Linked DNA regions of Sporichthya brevicatena. The protein of the gene in region 1 interacts with the protein of each later gene in a pairwise test. Links are inferred from orthologs where the notes say so. Each region holds a gene or a part of one and is shown on either strand. Other genes may lie near its edges. The genes, in order: aceE and nth.

Evidence for each region.
Region 2: the proteins of aceE (region 1) and nth interact in binary tests that used the Escherichia coli proteins (3 or more experiments, as listed by UniProt). The link is inferred for Sporichthya brevicatena from one-to-one orthologs.

What each region holds. Positions count from the first base shown.
Region 1 is NZ_BAAAHE010000063.1:21,483-25,134, forward strand. Bases 92-3,432 are described here. They hold aceE (pyruvate dehydrogenase (acetyl-transferring), homodimeric type), read right to left. Parts: upstream 3,046-3,432; coding sequence 292-3,045; downstream 92-291. Other genes in these bases: ABD401_RS24450 (hypothetical protein), read left to right, coding at 92-281; ABD401_RS24460 (DUF3052 domain-containing protein), read left to right, coding at 3,283-3,432. In the rest of the region: more of ABD401_RS24450, read left to right, coding at 1-91; more of ABD401_RS24460, read left to right, coding at 3,433-3,652. UniProt on the Escherichia coli protein: Component of the pyruvate dehydrogenase (PDH) complex, that catalyzes the overall conversion of pyruvate to acetyl-CoA and CO(2).
Region 2 is NZ_BAAAHE010000001.1:66,420-69,480, forward strand. The notes cover bases 159-2,908. They hold nth (endonuclease III), read right to left. Parts: upstream 2,016-2,908; coding sequence 1,302-2,015; downstream 159-1,301. Other genes in these bases: ABD401_RS00310 (NUDIX hydrolase), read right to left, coding at 159-683; ABD401_RS00315 (TlpA family protein disulfide reductase), read right to left, coding at 709-1,305; ABD401_RS00325 (cyclic nucleotide-binding domain-containing protein), read left to right, coding at 2,119-2,793; ABD401_RS00330 (MBL fold metallo-hydrolase), read right to left, coding at 2,884-2,908. Outside these bases: ABD401_RS00305 (MarP family serine protease), read right to left, coding at 1-36; more of ABD401_RS00310, read right to left, coding at 33-158; more of ABD401_RS00330, read right to left, coding at 2,909-3,061. UniProt on the Escherichia coli protein: DNA repair enzyme that has both DNA N-glycosylase activity and AP-lyase activity. The DNA N-glycosylase activity releases various damaged pyrimidines from DNA by cleaving the N-glycosidic bond, leaving an AP (apurinic/apyrimidinic) site.

The DNA.
Region 1 (3,652 bases):
GCCGGTTCGGCCTCGCCGACCTGGACGACCGCGAGCCGCTCACCGCCGCCGGGTCCGGCGAGATCCGCGGCCGGTCGGCGACGTGGGGGCAGGCGGGCGACGGCGGCGCCGGGGTCGTCCGGATCGCCTGGGGCGAGGGCTGGACGCTCGAGCTGCAGGGCAGCGAGTCGGTCGACGCGATGCGCCGGTTCGCCGACCGGCTCCGGCCGGCGAACCTCAAGCAGTGGCGCGCCGCCGGCGGCAAGGTCGGCTGCGCCCCGTTCGCCGAGGACTGCGACTGAGCCCGCCGGCTCAGGTCTCCCCGCCGGCCTCCGCGGCGGTGGTGGCGGTGACGTCGGTGAGCCGGTAGGCGTCGAGCGCCTTGCGGACGGTGTCGGGCTCGATCTCCCGGCGGGCAGCGAGCTCGGCGAGGGTCCGGACGACGATCGACTGGGCGTCGACACGGAAGTGGCGGCGCAGCGCGGCCCGCGTGTCGGAGCGGCCCCAGCCGTCGGTCCCGAGCGAGATGAAGTCGCTGGGGACCCACCGCGCGATCTGGTCCGGGACGGCCTTCATCCAGTCGCTGACCGCGACGACCGGGCCGGGGGCGCCGGTCAGCGACCGCGTCACGTGCGGGACGAGCGGCTCGCTGTCCGGGTGAAGAAGATTGTGCTCCTCGCACGCCATGCCGTCGCGGCGCAGCTCCGACCACGAGGTCACCGACCAGACGTCGGCGCCGACGCCCCACTCGGAGGCGAGGCGGGCCTGGGCTTCGAGGGCCCACTGCATCGCCGGACCGGACGCCAGGAGCTGGGCGCGCGGGGCGCCGTTCGCCACCTCGGGCGCCGGCGCGTACCGGTACATGCCGCGCAGCAGCGCGTCGACGTCGAGGCCGGCGGGCTGCGCCGGCTGCACGTACGGCTCGTTGTAGACCGTCAGGTAGTAGAAGACGTCCTCGCCGTGCGGGTGGGCGACCGACGAGCCGTACATGCGCTTGAGCCCGGCCTGCACGATGTGGCCGACCTCGAACCCGAACGCCGGGTCGTAGGCCACGCACGCCGGGTTCGTCGAGGCGAGCAACAGCGAGTGTCCGTCCTCGTGCTGCAGGCCCTCGCCGTTCAGCGTGGTGCGGCCCGCGGTGGCGCCGATCAGGAACCCGCGGCCGAGCTGGTCCGCGAAGGCCCAGATGGCGTCGCCGGTCCGCTGGAACCCGAACATCGAGTAGAAGATGTAGACGGGAATCATGTGCTCGCCGTGCGTCGCGTACGACGTGCCCGCGGCGACGACCGAGCCCATCGCGCCGGCCTCGCTGATGCCCTCGTGCAGGATCTGACCCTGCGTCGATTCCTTGTAGGACAACAGAAGTTCGCGGTCGACGGCGTCGTAGTTCTGGCCGTGGGGCGAGTAGATCTTCGCGGTCGGGAAGATCGAGTCCAGCCCGAAGGTGCGCGCCTCGTCCGGGATGATCGGCACGAAGCGGTGGCCGATCTCCGGGTCCTTGATCAGGTCACGGATCAGCCGGACGAACGCCATCGTCGTCGCGACCGGCTGCTTGCCCGAGCCCTTCTCCATCTGGGTGAACGCGGCCGCGCCGGGCAGCTTGAGCGGCTTGGCCCGGACCGTGCGGGAGGGCAGGAACCCGCCGAGGGCCCGGCGGCGCTCGAGCAGGTAGTTGATCTCGTCCGAGTTCTCGCCGGGGTGGAAGTACGGGGGCAGGTCGGCCTCGAGCGCGGCGTCCGAGATCGGCAGGTGCAGCCGGTCGCGGAACTCCTTGAGGTCGTCCTTGGTCAGCTTCTTCATCTGGTGCGTCGCGTTGCGCGCCTCGAAGCTCTTGAGCGTCCAGCCCTTGATGGTGTGGGCGAGGATCACCGTCGGCTGCCCGACGTGCTCGCGCGCGGCCTTGAACGCCGCGTAGACCTTGCGGTAGTCGTGCCCACCTCGCGAGAGCTTCGTGAGTTGCTCGTCGGTCATGTTCTGGACCATCTTGCGCAGCCGCGGGTCGCGGCCGAAGAAGTTCTCGCGGATGTAGGCGCCGGACTCGGTCGTGTAGGTCTGGAACTGCCCGTCCGGGGTGGTGTTCATGGCGTTGACGAGGACGCCGTCGACGTCCCGCGCGAGCAGCGGGTCCCAGTCCCGGCCCCAGACGACCTTGATGACGTTCCAGCCCGCGCCGCGGAAGTAGCTCTCCAGTTCCTGGATGATCTTGCCGTTGCCACGCACCGGGCCGTCGAGCCGCTGCAGGTTGCAGTTGACGACGAAGGTGAGGTTGTCGAGCTCCTCGCGGGCCGCGACGCCGATCGCGCCGAGCGACTCGACCTCGTCCATCTCACCGTCGCCGAGGAACGCCCACACGTGCGACCGCGAGGTGTCCTTGATCTGACGGTTGAACAGATAGCGGTTGAACCGGGCCTGGTAGATCGCGTGCAGCGGGCCGAGACCCATGGAGACCGTCGGGAACTCCCAGAAGTCCGGCATCAGCCGCGGGTGCGGGTAGGACGGCAGACCGCCGACCGGGGAGGTCAGCTCCTGTCGGAAGCCGTCGAGCTGGTCCGCGGACAGGCGACCCTCGAGGAATGCGCGGGCGTAGATGCCGGGGGAGGCGTGACCCTGGATGAAGACCTGGTCGCCGGACTCGCCGCCGGCCTTGCCGCGGAAGAAGTGGTTGAAGCCGACGTCGTAGAGCGAGGCCGCCGACGCGTAGGTCGCGATGTGGCCGCCGACGCCGATGCCCGGGCGGTTCGCGCGCGACACCATGACGGCCGCGTTCCAGCGGATGAACGCGCGGATCCGGCGCTCGACGTCCTCGTCGCCGGGGAACCACGGCTCGTTCTCGGTCGAGATCGTGTTGATGTAGTCGGTGCTGCGCAGACCGGGGACGCCGACCTGTCGCTCCCGGGCGCGTTCGAGCAGGCGCAGCATCAGGTAGCGGGCGCGGGCCTGGCCGCCGCCGTCGATGACGGCGTCGAGCGACTGCAGCCACTCGCGCGTCTCCTCGGGGTCGACGTCGGGCAGCTGGGTGGGCAGCCCGTCGCTGATGACGGAGAACCGTTCGCGTCCTGATGTCACGGCGGAGGTCCTTTTCTTCCGAGGCCACCCCCTGCGGTGCCGGGGTGTCCCCTCCATCGTTGTCCCGGAGATCGTTTCGTGCATCGCTACCCCCCGGTAAACCGGGCGTTTCGGGCGTGAGCTGTGTCTCGATCGCTGTCCACACCACCGGCGGGGGTACTTGCGCGGTGGGCCTTGAACCGGATGAACTACCCGCCAACCACCTCAGTGGGGCACACGAGGAACAGGAGACATACGTTGGGCGCCAGCGCCGAGGGCGCGGCCGCGACCATCTCGCGGCTGGGCTTCGCCTCGGGTCAGGTCGTCCAGGAGATCGGTTACGACGACGACGTCGACTTCGACCTCCGCGACGCGATCGAGGACGTGACCGGTAACGACCTGGTCGACGAGGACTACGAGGAAACCGTCGACGCCGTCCTCCTGTGGTGGCGCGAGGGCGACGGTGACCTGGTGGACGCCCTCGTCGACTCCCTGGCCTCCCTCGTGGACGGGGGTGTGGTCTGGCTGCTGACGCCGAAGTCGGGCCGGCCCGGCCACGTCGAGCCCTCCGACATCGGCGAGGCGGCCCCGACCGCGGGCCTGTCGCAGACCAGCAGCATCGCCGCGG
Region 2 (3,061 bases), on another replicon or contig:
ACAGGCGACCAGCAGGACGACGTCGATCACGCTCACGACATCTCCTCGGCCCGGTCCCGATCCCACGGCCGCTCCCAGCCGGCCAGGTGCAGGATCCGGTCGAGGACGTAGGCGGTGAAGCCCCAGACCCGCAGGCCGTCGACGTCGAACGCCGGCGACATCCGGCCCGAGACGTGACGCACGGTGAGGCGGTTCGCGGGGTCGACGAGGTCGGCGACGCGGACCAGGTGGACCGAGGCCACCTCGGCGCGGTCCACCGGGCGCACGGGGCTCGGCTCGCGCCACCAGGCCAGCACCGGCGTCACCGCGAAGCCGCTGACCGCCAGCGAGAGCTCCGGCAGGGTCGCGAGCACCTCGACACCGCTCGGATCCAGGCCGGTCTCCTCCACGGCCTCCCGGAGCGCGGCTTCGACCGGGCCGTCGTCGGTGGGGTCGACCGTCCCGCCCGGGAAGGCCGGTTGCCCCGCGTGGTTGCGCATGTCGGACGCGCGCCGGATCAGCAGGATGCGGATGTCCCCGGGAACGCCCTGGGAGGTGTCCTCCCAGAAGAGTAGGAGGACGGCCGAGGCGCGCTCGCCGGAGGACGGCTGCGCCGGCAGGAGGGGGCCGAAATCAGCAGGCTGGATCGTCCCGGCGAGGTCGACGAGGGGAGCCAACCACTGCGGCAGCTCGACCCTGTTCACCCACGTCCCCTCGGACCCCGCTCCCTCAGGAGACCTGGAGGTGCTCCGCGACCGCGTCCCGGACGGCGCGTGCGCTCGTGAACGCACCATAGTGGACCGCGGCAATTCTCCCCTCGGAGTTGACGAAGAGGGTGACCGGCGGGCCGGGAATCCGCAGCGGGCCGCGAACCGAACCTTTACGGTCGGCCAGTGACGGCCACGGCACTCCGTGGTACGAGAGCCACTCGCGGGACGGGGTGTCCGCGTCCTGCACCGCGACCCCGAGGAACCGGACCCGTTCCGTCAGCTCGGCGTGGGCCTCGGTGAGGTACGGCAGCTCGGCCAGGCACGGCTTGCACCAGCTCGCCCACACGTTGATCACCATCGGCCCGCGCAGGGACCGCAGCTTGACCGGCTCGCCGCCGCCGAGGCAGTCGAGGGTCAGATTCGGCAGCGCGGTCGGGCTCCCCGACGGCGACGCGGCGGCCGCCGGGGCCCCCGGGACGGCCTTGTCGAGGCCCTCGCAGGTCAGGACGGGGGCGTCGGCCCCCCGGGGGCCGCTCGCACCCGTTCCGGCGTCCTCGTCGCCGCACGCGGCGAGCAGCAGCGGCGCCGTCAGGGCCGCCGCGAGCGCGCGCCTCATCGGGGGCCCGAGGTCCGGACGAGCTTGGCCGCCTTCTCCGGATCGGTCTCGCCCTCGCCGAAGGCCGGGCACAGGGCCGCCGCCGGGCAGGCCCCGCAGGCCGGTTTCTTGGCGTGGCAGATCCGACGGCCGTGCCAGATCATCCGCTGGGAGAAGTCCGTCCAGTCCTTCTTCGGGATCAGCGCGCCGACCTCGTGCTCGACCTTGACCGGGTCGTCCTCGGTCGTGAACCCGAAGCGGCGCGAGAGCCGGCCGAAGTGGGTGTCGACGGTGATGCCGGGGACCCCGAACGCGTTGCCGAGCACGACGTTGGCGGTCTTGCGGCCGACGCCGGGCAGGGTCACGAGGTCCTCGAGCCGGTTCGGCACCTCGCCACCGAAGCGGTCGCACAGGGCCTGTGCCATGCCCATCACCGAGTTCGTCTTCGCCCGGAAGAACCCGGTCGAGGCGACGATCGACTCCATCTCGGCGCGGTCGGCGGCGGCGTAGTCCGCAGCGGTCCGGTACTTGGCGAACAGCACCGGCGTCACCAGGTTGACCCGGACGTCGGTGGTTTGAGCGGACAGGATCGTGGCCACGAGGAGTTCGAGCGGAGTGGTGAAGTCGAGCTCGCAGTGCGCGTCCGGGTAGGTCTCGGTGAGCACACGCGAGATCCGCCGGGCACGGCGGGTGAGGGCGAGCGGCGACTCGCCGGCGAACTTTCGTGGCACCTCGTCAGGGTAGTTCCGGATACTGACACCGGATCACCGAGCCGCCCACCTGCGAGAACAACCCCGTTTGCCACTACGCTGCGGGAGGAAGAGGAGGCGTGCCGTGGACGACATGATTCGTAAGGCGCCGCTGTTCTCGGCCCTCGACGACGAGGCCGCCGGGGCACTGCGTCGTTCGATGGCGGAGATCAACCTCGGTCGCGGCCAGGTGCTGTTCCGCGAAGGGGACGCCGGCGACAAGCTCTACGTGGTCGCCGACGGCAAGGTGAAGCTGGGCCGCACGTCGAGTGACGGCCGCGAGAACCTGCTGGCGATCCTCGGCCCGGGTGAGATGTTCGGCGAGCTCTCGCTGTTCGACCCGGGCCCCCGGACGGCCACCGCCACCGCGGTCACCGACACCCAGATCTTCGCGCTGGGGCACACCGAGCTCACGACGTGGGTCTCCGGCCGTCCCGAGGTGGCGCTGTCGCTGCTCAAGCAGATCTCGTCGCGGCTGCGCCGCACGAACGAGGTCATCGGCGACCTGGTCTTCTCCGACGTCCCCGGCCGCGTCGCCAAGGCGCTGCTCGACCTGTCGAGCCGCTTCGGCGTCCAGTCCGACGACGGCGTCCACGTCGGCCACGACCTCACCCAGGAGGAGCTGGCCCAGCTCGTCGGCGCCTCCCGCGAGACCGTGAACAAGGCCCTGGCCGACTTCGCCGGCCGCGGCTGGATCCGCCTCGAGGCCCGCGCGGTCGTCCTGCTCGACCTCGAGCGCCTGAGCCGCCGCGCCCGCTGACCCGCGGACCCGCGGCGCCCCTGTCAAAAAAGGGTGACACCCCTTACTGCGGAGTAAGGGGTGTCACCCTTTCTTTTCCACCGGCCGGGGTCAGCGGCCGTCCGCGTAGGGGTTCGGGGGGACGGCGTCGGGGTCCTCGACGGGGACGCCGAGGAAGATCAGCTGCGCCTTGACCGACCACTCGGCGGCGGGCCAGAGGCTCCGGTCGACGTCCGCGTACACGCGCTCGACCACCTGACGCGGGGTCACGTCCCCGGCGTCGACGGCG